Regions from separate parts of the Pseudomonas sp. TUM25319 genome, predicted to be linked through region 2. Evidence: riboswitches for the same ligand, from Rfam matches in the RefSeq annotation. Region 2 holds a riboswitch; the other holds the start of a gene.
What was found. Region 2 has a riboswitch for cobalamin ahead of cobW (cobalamin biosynthesis protein CobW). Riboswitches for the same ligand answer to the same signal wherever they lie in the genome.
Positions count from the first base shown of each region.

Region 1: another riboswitch for cobalamin. It lies ahead of AC05QJ_RS14125 (ABC transporter substrate-binding protein); the one in region 2 lies ahead of cobW (cobalamin biosynthesis protein CobW).

Region 1 is NZ_CM150751.1:2,997,394-3,004,799, reverse strand. It holds gene fabD (ACP S-malonyltransferase) at 1-1,515, shown strand, start outside; gene AC05QJ_RS14140 (acyl carrier protein) at 1,512-1,793, shown strand; gene AC05QJ_RS14135 (fatty acyl-AMP ligase) at 1,786-3,552, shown strand; gene AC05QJ_RS14130 (thioesterase II family protein) at 3,542-4,267, shown strand; cobalamin riboswitch at 4,300-4,500, shown strand; gene AC05QJ_RS14125 (ABC transporter substrate-binding protein) at 4,652-5,659, shown strand; gene AC05QJ_RS14120 (FecCD family ABC transporter permease) at 5,659-6,699, shown strand; gene AC05QJ_RS14115 (ABC transporter ATP-binding protein) at 6,696-7,406, shown strand, end outside.
Region 2 is NZ_CM150751.1:4,135,429-4,142,834, forward strand. It holds gene cobN (cobaltochelatase subunit CobN) at 1-1,203, opposite strand, end outside; gene cobW (cobalamin biosynthesis protein CobW) at 1,207-2,274, opposite strand; cobalamin riboswitch at 2,372-2,572, opposite strand; cobalamin riboswitch at 2,778-2,981, shown strand; gene AC05QJ_RS19085 (CbtB domain-containing protein) at 3,079-3,264, shown strand; gene AC05QJ_RS19090 (CbtA family protein) at 3,276-3,968, shown strand; gene AC05QJ_RS19095 (cobalamin biosynthesis protein) at 3,968-4,393, shown strand; gene cobM (precorrin-4 C(11)-methyltransferase) at 4,422-5,168, shown strand; gene AC05QJ_RS19105 (DUF1272 domain-containing protein) at 5,237-5,482, shown strand; gene AC05QJ_RS19110 (hypothetical protein) at 5,516-5,812, opposite strand; gene hpaR (homoprotocatechuate degradation operon regulator HpaR) at 5,996-6,418, opposite strand; gene AC05QJ_RS19120 (gamma-glutamyl-gamma-aminobutyrate hydrolase family protein) at 6,795-7,406, shown strand, end outside.

The sequences.
Region 1 (7,406 bases), 1.1 Mb from region 2:
CTGACCGCTGCCGGGGTCATGGACTTCAACCTGGGCCTGCGTATCGTCAACGAGCGCGCACGGCTGATGGCCTCGGTCGAAGGCGGTGGCCTGGCGGCGGTACTCGGCCAGGACGAGCAGCAGGTCCGGCAATTGCTCGCCGAATTGCCGGACAGTGGCCTGGCCATCGCCAATATCAACAGTCCGCGACAGATCATCGTCGGTGGCGAGCACCAACCACTCGAGCAGTTGCTGGGCCTGTGTGCCCGCCAGTCGATCCGCGCCCTGCTGCTGAAAGTCAGCGGGCCGTTCCACACGCCCTGGATGGCGCCGGTGGAGGCCGGTTTCCGCGCTTTCCTGCACAGCGTCAGCGCGCAGTTCCGCGAGCCGGCCTTCCCGGTGATCGCCAATATCGACGCCCGCCCCCATCGCCGCGAGCGACTGGTGGATGCGCTGTCGCGCCACCTGACCCACCCCGTGCAATGGCAACAGGGGATGCAGCGGCTGCTGGCCGAGGGTGTCGAGCAGTTCATCGAAGTCGGCCAGCCGCCGATCTTCGCCGGCATGCTCAAGGACATCCGCGAGCATGCTCCGGCTCTCGCGGCAGCGCCTGCGCCACGGGGGCGGCCGTTGCTGGCGGCGGCCCTGGCCCCGGCGCTGGGCGGCGAGGCCCTGCTGCTGGAACTGGCCCGCCACGGCGCCATGGGCCTGCTGGACAGCCACGACCTGGACGACCAGCAGCTGCACGACACCCTGCAACGCTACAACGCCAATCCACAGCTGCGCGGGCGTTTCGGCGTGAGCCTCGACGGTGCGCAACGCCTGGCGCACGTCGCCGACGCGGGCATCCGCTGCATCGAGATCGGCGCCCATCGCCTTACGCCGCAACTGCGCGAGCGCTGGCCGGCGGTGCACTGGCTGGTCCGGCTGGAACGAGAGGCGGATCTCGACGCTGCCCTCGCCCACGCCGACGCCCTGCTGATCGCCGTCGATCAGCACCTGCCGCTGCTGCTGGAAGCCCTGGCCCGCCGCGAGCGCCTGCTGCGCCGGCCACTGATCGGCGCCGGCGGGCTGATCGGCAGCGCCGCCAGCGCCCAGGCCATGTTCGACCTGGGCGTGGAGTTCGTCGCACCGGGAGCGGTATGGCTGCTCGCCGCCGAGGCCGCCCTGCCCATTCAGCGCCAGCAACAGCTGGCGCGCCTGGGCCGCGCGGACCACCAGTGGCTGGCGGACTGGCGCTACCCCGAGCTGCACAGCCGCAGCCAGGGCTATGTGCTGGACCACCAGGCCCAACGCCACAGCGAGGCGCAGCAGGCGTTCTACCTCAGCGACGGCTGCCGTCCCGGCGACGAGCGCCAGGCCCTGTGTCAGCGCATGCGTGATGCGCAGGCCACAACGCAAGTGCCCGGCGATGCCTCGCTGTGGCTGTTCAACCGCTGGCGCCGCCAGCACGCCCCCGACTTGCCGATTCCCTTGCCCACGGCGCAGTTGCTCGACCTGCTGTGCCCCGATGCCCCACCGAGGAAAAGCCCATGAGCCTGATCGAGACCCTGCAAACCCACATCAGTGAATTCATCTGCCGGGAGACCGACCTGCCGCCGGACGAGATCGACCTGCATACCCCGCTGGGCGCCCTGGGCGTCGGCTCGCTGGTGGGCACCCGGCTGATCGGCAGCCTTGAAGAACGCTTCGGCGTGCGCCTGTCACCGACCCTGGTGTTCGAACACCCGAGCATCATCGAGCTGGCCGAAGCCATCGCCGCACTCGCCGGCAGCGCCGGGCAAACCCGACAACAGGAGCCGGAGCATGTTTGACAAGACCTGCCTGAACCCCCAGGAACTGGCCTCGGCCACCGGCAGCCTGGCGATCCACGACTGCCTTGGCCTGCGCGCCCGGCTGCACCCGGACAAGGTGCTGTTCACCCTGCTCGATGACGACGGTGCCGAGCAGCAGCGCCTGACCTACGGCCAGCTGTACGGCCGCGCCAGCGCCATCGCCCGCCAGTTGCACAGCCACAGCCGGCCGGGCGACCGCGTCGCGCTGTTCTTTCCCCAGGGGCTGGAGTTCATCGCCAGCTTTCTCGGCTGCCTGCTGGCCGGGCGCATTGCCGTGCCGGTCAACCTGCCGACCCGGCGCCGCGTCGAACGCTGCCTGAAGATCCTCGACGACAGCGGCAGCCGCCTGTTGCTGGTGGCCGAGAGCGAACGCCCGGCCTTGCGCGAGGCGTTCGCCCGCAGCAGCGCCGAAGGGCTCGCCCTGCTCAGCCCGACCAGCGAGTGCGACGCCGAAGCAAGCTGGAGCCGACCGGAGGACAACGACCCGCAGCGCACCGCCTTCCTGCAGTACACCTCGGGATCGACCTCGGCACCCAAGGGCGTGATCGTCAGCCACGCCAACATCAGCGCCAACCTGCGCATGATGCGCGACGCCTGGGCACTGGATCACACCAGCGATTTCGTCACCTGGCAGCCGCACCACCACGACATGGGGCTGATCCTCGGCCAATTGCTGCCCATCGTACTGGGCAACCACACGGTGATCCTGTCGCCAGCCACCTTCGTTCGCCAGCCACTGGTCTGGCTGCAGGCCATCGCCCGTTACCGCGCACGCCTGGCCGGCGGCCCGAACTTCGCCTACAACCTCGCCGTGGAACGCTACGACGCCCGCCGCCTGGAAGGCCTGGACCTGTCCTGCTGGACCCACGCCCTCAACGGCGCCGACGTGGTGCGTCCGGCCAGCCTGACGCGCTTCGCCGAGTGCTATGGCGCCCATGGTTTTGCCGCCAGCGCCTTCCTACCCTGCTACGGCCTGGCCGAGGCGACCCTGTTCGTGTCCGGTGGCCCCCATGGGCGACCGGTACGCACCCTCAGTGCCGACCCGCAGGCGCTGGCACTGGAACAGCGCTTGCGCCGGCCCGTCGACCCGGCCAATGCGCAGGTGCTGGTGGGCTGTGGCGAGCCTTCGTGGGAGGTGCAGGTAGCGATCGTCGACCCCGCCACACGGCAACGTTGCGAAATCGGGCAGATCGGCGAGATCTGGCTGCGCGGCCCGGCCATCGCTCGCGGTTACTGGCAGAACCCGGAGGCCACCGAGGCAGGCTTTCGCGCGCGCCTCGACGACGGCAGCGAACACCACTGGCTGCGCACCGGCGACCTGGGCTTCGTCGAGGAACAGGACCGCCAGCTCTACATCGGCGGCCGCCTGAAGGACCTGATCATCTGCGAGGGCCGCAACCTGCACCCGGAAGACATCGAGCACACGGTGATCGAGGCGCTGCGCGATGCAAGGGCACAAAGCTGCGCCGTGTTCAGCCACGACAACGAACAACAGCGCCAGACCCTGGTCGCCGCCATCGAGCTGAACCGCGAGCTCAAGCGCTGGCTGCGCGACGATCCGCGCCAGCTCAAGGCCACCGTGCGCGGCGCGGTGACGGACAGCCACGGCGTGACCCTGAATCGCATCGTGTTCGTCCAGCCCACCAGCATCCACAAGACCACCAGCGGCAAGATCCAGCGCGGCAGGATGCGCCAGCTCTACCTGGCGGCCCAACTGGAACTGCTCGATGACGCCTGAGACGGGCCTGGTGCAGTGGCTGGCCGACGACGCGGCGCCGGTCAGCCTGGTGTGCTTTCACTGCGCCGGCGGCAGTGCACAGGGGTTCTTCCCGTGGAAAAAAGCCGTGGCCGGCCGCTGCGAACTGTATGCGGTGGAACTGCCCGGCCGTACCCGGCGACTGCGCGAGCCCTTCGCCCGCTCGCTGGCGGAGCTGGCCGGGCACTTCGCCGAGCAGTGCCAGCGGCTGCCGGACAAACCGCTGGTGCTGTTCGGCCACAGCCTGGGGGCCCTGCTCGCCTACGAAACCGCCCGCCACCTGCTGGCCGCGGGCGCCCGGCGACCCTCGCGGCTGCTGGTGGCGTCACGGCAAAGCCCGGACTGGCTGCCAGTCTGCGCCGGCCTGCCGCCGCTGACCGACCGCGCCCTGCGCGACTACCTCGCCGACCTCGCCGGCACGCCCAGGGAAGTGCTGGACAACCCGGCGATGATGGACCTCACCGTACCGATCCTGCAGGCCGACCTTGAACTGATCCTCGACTACCGCCATCGGTACCAGCAGCCGCTGGAGATCCCCGTGGTGGCTTTCGGGGCGCTGGAGGACCGCCAGGTGAGCTACGAGTCGCTGCTGGCCTGGCGTCGGGTCAGCGGTGCCGGGTTCTCCCTGCGCATGAGCGACGGCGGGCACTTTGCGGTGATGGGGCAAATCGAAAGCGTGCTGCGGGCCCTGGGCTGACGCCCGGGGCTGGCCCTGCGCCGCTCTATCCCGTACCATCGCGCCCCGCCGGTTTCCGAAAGGAATTAATAGGGAATCCGTGCGCGCCGCCCACCGGCGCGAAAACGGAACTGCCCCCGCAACTGTAGGCGCCGAGCCTGCTCCTCATCGAACGCCACTGGGCCACGCCCGGGAAGGCTGGAGCAGTGCCAGGACGCGCCAGTCAGGAGACCTGCCGGCCAGCAGCATCACAAACCCACCGGCGGGGTGTCCGGAAAGGGCATCCCGTCTGCGCACGGCAACCGTCTTCACGGCTGCCCGGCGTGCGTCCGCGTGTTTTTCCGGGGTGTGTTTTCCAGACCTGTGCCGTGTCACCGCACACGTTCGAATGGAGATCGCATCCGCATGTCACCGTCCCGTCTCGCCCTAGCCCTGCTCGCCAGCCTCGGCCTGAACCACGCCGCTGTCGCCGCGCCTACCCAGTACCCGCTCACCGTGGACAACTGCGGCATGAAGCTGACCTTCGACCAGGCGCCCGCCCGCGCCGTGACCATCGGCCAGTCCGGTACCGAGATGTTCTATGCCCTGGGCCTGGAACAGAAGCTGGCCGGCACCTCGCTGTGGTTCAGCGATGTCCCCGAACGCTTCAAGGCGCAGAACGCGAAGGTCGAGCGTCTGGCCGACAACGACCCCAGCTTCGAGGCGGTGATCGGCAAGCGGCCCGGCCTGGTGGCGGTGCAGTTCGAGTGGATGGTCGGACCGCAAGGCGTGGTCGGCACCCGCGAGCAGTTCGCCGACCTCAAGGTGCCGACCTACCTGATGCCGTCCGACTGCGAAGGCAAGGACAACCTCAGCGGCGCCGACGGCACCCGCCTGCAACCGTTCCAGATCGACAGCCTGTACAAGAGCATCGAGCAACTGGCGCAGATCATGGACGTGAGCGAGCGCGGCGATGCCGTGGTCAACGACCTCAAGGCGCGTCTGGCCAAGGTCACCGCCAGCGCCGGCCAGCGCCGCGAAGAAAACCAGTCGGCGGTGTTCTGGTTCTCCAGCGCCGACCTCGACATCGACCCCTACGTGGCCGGGCGCAAGGGTATTCCCGACTTCATGCTCAACACCCTGGGCATGCGTAACGTCATCGAGTCCGATGAGGAATGGCCGACCGTGGGCTGGGAAACCATCGCCAAGGCCAACCCGACCTTCCTGGTGATCGCCCGCATGGACCGCCGCCGCTTCCCCGCCGACGATTACCTGAAGAAACTCGAGTTCCTCAAGAACGATCCGGTCACCCGCAACATGGACGCAGTGAAAAACGACCGCATCGTCATCATCGACGCCAACTCGATGCAGGCCAGCCTGACCCTGATCGATGGCATCGAAGCCCTGGCCGCCGCCAGCCAGAAGGCCCGTTGATGCTCCACGCCCTTGCCCGTCTCGCCCTGCGCTCGCTGGGCCATGCACTGTGGGTCGGCGCCCTGCTGGCCCTGGCGGTGATCGCCGCGGCCAGCATCGGCGAAACGCGCCTCGGGCTGTCCGTGGTGCTGGACGTGCTGGGCAACAAGTTGTGGAGTGCCGGGCATCTGCTCGACCCCATCGACGAAGGCATCATCTGGAACTATCGCCTGCCCCGCGCCCTGGTGGCCGGCGCCTGCGGGGCCGGTCTGGCCATGGCCGGCGTGGTATTGCAGGCGCTGCTGCGCAACCCGCTGGCCGACCCCTACCTGCTGGGGATTTCCGCCGGAGCGTCCACAGGCGCGGTGCTGGTGGCGATCATCGGGGTCGGCGCCGGAGCCTTGTCGATGTCCGCCGGCGCGTTCGTCGGCGCCCTCGCCGCCTTCGCCCTGGTGGCGCTGCTGGCCCGGGGCGCACGGGGAGCCGGCAGTGCCGGACAGATCATCCTCGCCGGTATCGCCGGTTCGCAGTTGTTCAACGCCCTCACCTCGTTCCTGATCACCGCCTCGGCCAGCGCCGAACAGGCCCGCGGCCTGATGTTCTGGCTGCTGGGCAACCTCAGCGGAGTGCGCTGGCCGGCGGTGTGGCTGGCGCTGCCGGTGGTGCTGGCAGGCTTGCTGCTGTGCCTGTGGCACCGCCGCGCACTGGACGCCTTCACCTTCGGCAGCGATGCCGCGGCGGCGCTGGGCATTCCGGTGCGCCGGGTACAGGTGCTGCTGGTGACCTGCTCGGCGCTGATGACCGCCGTGCTGGTCTCCCTCGTCGGCTCCATCGGCTTCGTCGGCCTGGTGATTCCCCATGCCGTGCGCCTGCTCGCCGGCCCGCGGCACACCCGCCTGCTACCGCTGAGCGCACTGTGCGGGGCATTGTTCCTGATCGCCGCCGATGTGCTGTCGCGCACCCTGCTCAAGGGGCAGGTGCTGCCCATCGGCGTGATCACAGCGCTGGTCGGCGCACCGGTGTTCGCCCTGATCCTGATCCGGGGGCAGCGCCTGCGATGAACGCCTTCAACGATGCGCAACGCTGTGCCGCCCTCGCCTGCAACGGCCTGGGCTATCGGATCAAGGACACGCCGCTGCTGGCGGAAGTGAGCTTGCAGGCGGTTCCCGGCGAAACCCTCGGCATCGTCGGCCCCAACGGTTCGGGCAAATCCACCCTGCTGCGGCTGCTGGCCGGTCTGCTCAAACCTTGCGCCGGTGAGGTACTGCTCAACGCGCAACCGCTGTCGCGCCTGCGCCGCAGCGACATCGCCCGGCAACTGGCGGTGGTGGAACAACAGGCCAGCACCGATGACGCCATCAGCGTGCGCGACGCCGTGGAACTGGGCCGCACGCCTTGGCTGTCGGCGCTGTCACCGTGGAACGCAGCCGACGATGCCATCGTCGCCGACGCTCTACGGGCGGTGGGCATGCAGCACCTGGCGACACGAGCCTGGCACAGCCTGTCCGGCGGCGAGCGCCAGCGCGTGCACATCGCCCGCGCCCTGGCCCAGCAGCCGCGCGTGCTGCTGCTGGACGAGCCGACCAACCACCTGGATATCCAGCAGCAACTGAGCATCCTGCACCTGGTGCGGGCACTGCCGGTGACCACCCTGATCGCCCTGCACGACCTCAACCAGGCCCTGGACTGCGACCGCCTGGCAGTCATGCAGCAGGGCCGGCTGGTGGCCCTCGGACCGCCGCTGGAGGTACTGACCCCGCAACGCCTG
Region 2 (7,406 bases):
CGTGTCCAGGCCGACGCCGTTGCCGATGCGACCATCACGGGTCGGGTAGTTGGCGAGGATCAGCGCCACCCGCTTCTGCGGATTGGGCAGGCGCGCCAGTTCGCACCAGCGCCGTGCCAGCTCGGCGACGAAATCCATGCGCTCGGGGTGCGGCCGGTAGCAGACCACATCGGACTGGCTGCGCTCGCTGCGCCAGGCCAGGTCCTTGAAACTCACCGGCCGGGTGATGATCCGCCCGTCCAGCTCCGGCAAGGCGATGTGCATCGCCAGGTCCCGGGCGCCGAGGCCCTGTTCGCTGGCCTCCCAGCCCGGCTGGTTGTCCTGGGCGCAGATCGCCTGCAACACCGGGATGTCACGGCGGAACGGGCGCAGGTGCGGCTGTTCCGGGCTGGACTGGGCGAAGCCGGTGGTATTGAGGATCAGCGCAGCGCCGGTTTCGTCCAGCCAGTCTTCGACCTGGGCCAGGCAACCGGCTTCCTTGAGGCTGGCTACGGCGATCGGCAAGGGATTGAGCCCGGCACCGGCCAGACGCTCGCAGAACACGTCGACGAAGCCGGTGTTGGCCGCCTGCAGGTGCGAGCGGTAGAACAGCAGCGGCACCACCGGCTGGCCGGCTTGCCAGTCGGCACGCCAGTGCGCCAGTCCGGGTTCGGCATGATCGGGGTGGTAAAGGCTGGTACGCGGCAATTGCCGAGGTTCGTCCCAGGCGTAATCGCGACCCAGCCACAGACTGGCCAGGCAGTTGAACAGATTCAGGGCGTTGGCCTTGCCGCCCTGGCGCAGGAAGTGCCAGAGCCGTTCGGCGTGTTCGCCCGTCACGCTGCCCAGACTGCTCAGCTCCGGGTCCGGACGGTCGTCGCCCGGCACCAGGATCAGCTTCACGCCACGGGCGGCCAGTTCCACCAGTTGCTCGACGCCGTAGCGCCAGTAACCGATGCCGCCATGCAGCGACACCAGGATCACCTTGGCGTGGCGCAGCACCTGGTCAACGTAAAGGTCTACCGAGGCATGGTTCTGTACCTGCATGGGGTTGGCCAGGCGCAGGCTGGGGTAATCGCCCGGCAACTGCCGGGCGGTTTCGGCCAGCAGCGCCAGGTGCGAATCACCACTGCAAAGGATCACCAGCTCGGCAGGTGTCTGCCCGAGGTCGGCAATGCTGTCGTCCGGTACGAAACCACCGGGCTGGGTCCGCAGCAGGTGCATGGATCAGGCGCCCAGGGCCGAGCGCAGACGGGCTTGCAGGACCTCGGCCTCCAGTTCCTGGCCGATCAGCACCAGGCGCGTGACCCGCGGTTCGTCGGCGCGCCAGGCGCGGTCGAAGTGCTTGTCGAAGCGGGTGCCCACGCCCTGGATCAGCAGACGCATCGGCTTGCCGGGAATGGCGGCGAAGCCCTTGACCCGCAGGATGCCGGTATCCACCACCAGTTGGGTCAGGGCGTCCAGCAGCAGGGCTTCGTCGGCTTCCGGCAGTTCCAGGGAGATGGAATCGAAGGCGTCGTGATCGTGATCGTCGTGGTCGTCGTCATCATGGTGGCTGTCGTGGTGGGTGCGCCGGCCATCGATATGAGCTTCGGACTCGGCGCCCAGGCCCAGCAGCACGTCCAGTGGCAACACGCCTTTGCTCGCCTCGATCACCTTCACCGCAGGCGGCAGCTCTTCGGCCACTTCGGCACGCACCGCAGCCAGGGCGTCGGCGGCGATCAGGTCGGCCTTGTTCAGCACCACCAGGTCGGCGCTGGCCAGTTGGTCGGCGAACAGCTCGTGCAGCGGCGATTCGTGGTCCAGGTTCGGGTCCAGCTTACGCTGGGCGTCCACCTGCTCGGGGAAGGCGGCGAAGGTGCCGGCGGCCACGGCCGGGCTGTCGACCACGGTGATGACCGCGTCGACGGTGCAGGCATTGCGGATTTCCGGCCACTGGAAGGCTTGTACCAGAGGCTTGGGCAGCGCCAGGCCGCTGGTTTCGATCAGGATATGGTCGAGATCGCCGCGACGGGCCACCAGTTCGCGCATCACCGGGAAGAACTCTTCCTGGACGGTGCAGCACAGGCAGCCGTTGGCCAGCTCGTAGACACGGCCGCTGGCCTCTTCCTCGGTGCAGCCGATGCTGCATTGTTTGAGGATCTCGCCGTCGATGCCCAGCTCGCCGAACTCGTTGACGATCACCGCGATGCGGCGGCCCTGGGCGTTGTCCAGCATGTGCCGCAGCAGGGTGGTTTTGCCCGAACCGAGGAAGCCGGTGACGATGGTGACGGGGAGTTTGGCCAGTGTTTTCATGTCGGATGCCCTTGGCAGGATGGCGGGCATGCGGGACGGGAGCCGCAGGCCGTCTGGCCTGGGCGCGTTCGCCACCGGATCACCCCGCCCGGTTGAATGTCGGAAACTGTACGAGGCAGGTCTCCTGGCTCGCGCTGTGCCCTTCAGGGCGTCACCGACGCCTTCCCGCCGTCTGGGCAGTGGCTGTGTCGATGCTGGCAGCGCCTACAGTTGCGGGGGCAGCCGCGGCCTGGCCAATAAAGGCGCACCGCGTTCCCCTCTTCGGTTCTGTACGAAAAGCCTTGATACTCGGTGATGCTGCGTTGAAAACAGCCTCGGAATGCTCATTGACAACCAGTCAACTCCGCTTCCTCGGCTGTTTTCGCCTTGCCTGACCTTCGTCTCAAGACTTTTCGTACAGAACCTAGCTCCGGCCCGCGCCGAAGAACCTCGAATCGGCAAGGCTACGCAGTGCCCGGAAGTCGGTCAACCGCTGTATTGACGGATGTCAACGCGCGTGATTTCCTAGCGCGATTCGTTTGGGTGCCTTTTTTATTACAAAAGGTGAAACGGGAAACCGGTAAAAGCCGGTGCTGCCCCCGCAACGGTAAGCGAGGAAAGCGTCTGATCCACTGTGCCAGCAGTTCGGCATGGGAAGGTGACGCCACGGTTGGAGTTGTTCATCCACCCTCGCCAGCCCGGAGACCGGCCCAGACCAGCATTGACCAAACCTGCGGTGGGCGGGCGACGTTGCAACTCCTGGGCGAGTCCGGTCAGGGGTTCTTCGCGCTTGCCTGTTGCCGATAACACCAAGAGGAAAGCGCCATGCCGATCACCACAGCCCGTCCTTCCATCGCCACACCCGTCACCCTCAGCCAGCGTATCGTCGCCGCCGTAAGCGCCTCGGTACTGGGCCTGTGCCTGGTCTACTTCGCCGGGTTCTCGCACATCGAAGCGGTGCATAACGCCGCTCACGACACCCGCCACAGCGCCGCCTTCCCCTGCCACTGAGGCCTGCCCGAATGTTCATGCGCATTGCCCGCACCGCAGGCTTCGCCGGCCTGCTGGCCGCCCTGCTGTTGACCCTGTTGCAGAGCTTCTGGGTGTCGCCGCTGATCCTCCAGGCGGAAACCTATGAAACCGCCGCCCCGGCCGCTCACGAACACGAGCATGCCGGCGCCGCCGCCACTGAAGAACATCACCACGACGCCGAAGCCTGGTCGCCGGAAGATGGCTGGCAGCGCGTGCTGTCCACCACCGGTGGCAACCTGGTGGTCGCGGTGGGCTTTGCCCTGCTGCTCGCCGCCATGTACACCCTCCGCAGCCCGGGACGCGTGGCCACCGGCGCCCTCTGGGGCCTGGGCGGTTTCGCCGTGTTCTGCCTGGCACCGAACCTCGGCCTGCCGCCCGAACTGCCCGGCACCGCCGCCGCCGACCTGGCCCTGCGTCAGTACTGGTGGGTCGGCACTGCCGCCGCCACCGCCGTGGGCCTGGCCCTGATCGTGTTCGCCGGCAACTGGCTGCTCAAGGCCGTAGGCCTGGTGCTGCTGGTCCTCCCCCACGTGATCGGCGCGCCGCAACCTGAAGTGCATGAGAGCCTGGCACCGGAGGCCCTGGAGTCGCAGTTCATCGTCGCTTCGCTGCTGACCAACGCCGCGTTCTGGGTCGCCCTGGGCCTGATCAGCGCCTGGCTGTACCGTCGCCAGGCGGCCTGATGACCGTTACACCCGGCGTAACCCCGCTGTTCGCCGGGCTGGGCTGCCGTCGCGGCAATTCGGCCAGTGCTCTGGCCAGACTGCTGCGGCAGACCCTGCAGGCCCATGACCTGCCCGTTTCCGCCCTCGCTGGCCTGGCCAGCATCGACCTCAAGCGCAACGAACCCGGCCTGCTGCGCCTGGCGGCCGACCTCGACCTGCCGCTGATCTTCTTCAGCGCCGCGCAACTGGCGCCCTTTGCCTCACGCCTGAGTCACCATTCCGCCATCGCCTTTCGCCACAGCGGCTGCCACGGCGTGGCCGAAAGCAGCGCCCTGGCCTTGGCCGAACAGGCCGGCGGCGGCATCGCGCAACTGCGCATCACCCGTATCGTGCAGGACGACATGACCCTGGCATTGGCCTGGGCACCGTCCTTTGGCGGATAATCCGCCGCCTCTCGTCCAAGGATTCGTCATGACCGTCTATTTCATCGGCGCCGGCCCCGGCGACCCGGAGCTGATCACCGTCAAGGGCCAGCGCCTGATCCGCCAGTGCCCGGTGATCATCTACGCCGGCTCCCTGGTACCCGCTGCAGTGCTCGAAGGCCACAGTGCCGAGACTCTGATCAACAGCGCCGAGCTGCACCTGCAACAGATCATCGACGCCATCAGCGCCGCCCACGCCAAGGGCCAGGACGTAGCCCGGGTGCACAGCGGCGACCCCAGCCTGTACGGCGCGATTGGTGAGCAGATCCGCCATTTGCGCGAGCTGGGCATTCACTACGAGATCGTCCCCGGCGTCACCGCCACCGCTGCCAGTGCCGCGCTGCTGGGCTGCGAGCTGACCCTGCCGGACATTGCCCAGAGCGTGATCCTCACCCGCTTCGCCGACAGCTCGCCCATGCCCGAGGGCGAGGCGCTGGCCAGCCTGGCGGCGCACGGCACGACCATGGCGATTCACCTCGGGGTCCGTCATCTGGCACGGATCGTCGAGGAACTGCGCCCGCACTACGGCGGTGACTGTCCGATTGCCGTGGTCCACCGCGCCACCTGGCCGGACCAGGACTGGGTGCTGGGCACCCTCGACGACATCGTCGGGCAGAGCGAGCGCAAGGGGTTCCGCCGCACCGCGCTGATCCTGGTGGGGCGGGTGCTGTCCAGCGACAGCTTCAGCGAGTCGGCGCTGTACCGGGCCGGACACGCGCACCTGTATCGCCCATAATGGCCACTTGCATTGCCTTCGCAGCCCCTTCAACCTAGGGCTTCGGCATATTTCAAAGGACTACCTTCATGCTTGAGCTCCGCCCCTGCTGCGAATGCTGCGCCACCGACCTGCCAGGCGACAGCCGCGATGCGATGATCTGTTCGTTCGAATGCACCTATTGCCGCAGCTGCGCGGAAGGTCAGTTGAAGGGCAAATGCCCGAACTGTGGCGGCGAGCTGCAGCCACGTCCGGCGCGGGTGGGCGAGAAGCTGACGCGCAACCCGGCGACCACGGTACGCACGGTGAAAGCCGGGGGATGCCCGGCACATTGAAACAGGGCCTGCAATGCAGGCCCTTTTTTCTGGCTAGTGCGGCTGCAGCTTGTTCTTGATCAGGCCGATGACAAAGGTCAGGATCGCTCCGCCTGCGCCACCGCCCACCACGCTGCTGATGATCGCGGCAAGATCCAGGGTGCCGGCTGCGCCAGCCTCGGCCAATGCCGGATCGCCGGTGAAGTGGGACAGGATCTGCCCGAGCACCACGCCACCGACCCCACCAAGAATCGAATTGAGCAGCGGGCCCATGCCTTGTTTGCTCATCCCCGCCGCATTGCCGCCTACCACACCACTGATGATCTGAATCGCCAGACTGATGATATCCATCGCAATTGCCCCTCTATAGCGCCTGAATTGACGACTCGCGAGCGGGCTACTTCGGATACGGCCACCACCACCGGCGTTGAGGCGTCGTGGTCCGACCAACGACGGCAAGCTGTTGCGGATAGCCGACAGTATAGGTAGGACTTTTCGCACGCGCGAATCACGCGCCAGGAGGCCGGCGGCGGATCAGGGCCTGACGTTCTTCAGTTCGTTGAGCAGCCCCAGCAGCGATTGCAGCTTGGCCTCGCCGAACTGTTCGAGGATGCGCTGGTAGTTGCGCTCCATGTCTTCGCTCATGTCGATGAAGCACTGCTGGCCCTGCTCGGTCAGGGTGACGAACACCCGGCGCTGGTCCTGGGTCGACTTCTTGCGTCGGACCAGGCCATCGCGCTCCAGGCGACTGAGCACGCCGGTCATGCTCGGCTTGAGGATGCACGCCTGCTCGGCCAGTTGATGACTCTCCAGCTCACCCTGCTGACGCAGGATGCGGATCACCCGCCACTGCTGTTCAGTCAGGCCGTGCTCGTTGAGAGAAGGACGGAAGAACGCCATCGCGGCTTCGCGGGCTTGCAGCAGGGTCAGCGTCAGGGACGGTCTTGGAGTAGGCATGGTCAGACTGATATCAACGGGGATTGCGCAGCTTAAGAGCGGGGGCGGCGCGCCGCAAGGTCCACCCAGAGACCCTGTGCCGCCGAAGGAAACACTCGTCAAATATAATGAACTCATATTTCAAGGAAAAATCATCATTAACCCATTCAAATCAACGAATTAAACGATAAACCACAGGTATCACGTTAAAAAATATGCACATGAAAGCGTTAATCCGCTTGATATATTTAACGGCTCTGGCAAGCTATGGGGCAGGTTTCGACCGGGAATCGACGTCCGCGTGCACACCCGGCAGTGCTCGAAACCCCAGGTAGCGCAAGGCAAGGCCGGCGCGCCTGCACAACAATGACAGGCTGCGCCTGTCCCAAGGTGACATATGCCCAACAGCAACATTGGCAATAAGAATCAGAAATCCCGCAAACCCGTGGTCCTGATGACCATGGGCACGCAAGAGCGCAAGGGTCACGACTATCAGGTGATGACCCACAAATACATCGTGCCGCTGGTGGAACACGCCGGCTGCGTTCCGGTCATGGTGCCCACCTGCTGCGGAACCGAAGACCTCGAGCAATACCTGGACATGGCCGATGGCGTTTACCTGACCGGCGCCGGCAGCAACATCGACCCTGCCCTCTACGGCCAGGAAAACGAAACCCCCGGCAAGGCCCAGGACCGCGACCGCGACCTCTTCGACCTGCCATTGGTGCAACTGGCGATCGCCCGTGGCCTGCCGATCTTCGGCATCTGCCGTGGCATGCAGGAAATCAACGTGGCGCTGGGCGGTGACATCTATCAGAAGGTCTACGCCGAGCCAGGTTTCAACGATCACCGGGAAAACCCGGAAGATCCGGTAGACGTGCAATACAGCGCCGTGCACAGCGTGCGCATCAAGCCGGACAGCTGGCTGCGCGAGCTGCTGCAAAGCGACGAGATCCGCGTCAACTCGCTGCATGGCCAGGGCCTGAAGAACCTGGGCGAAGGCGTCGAG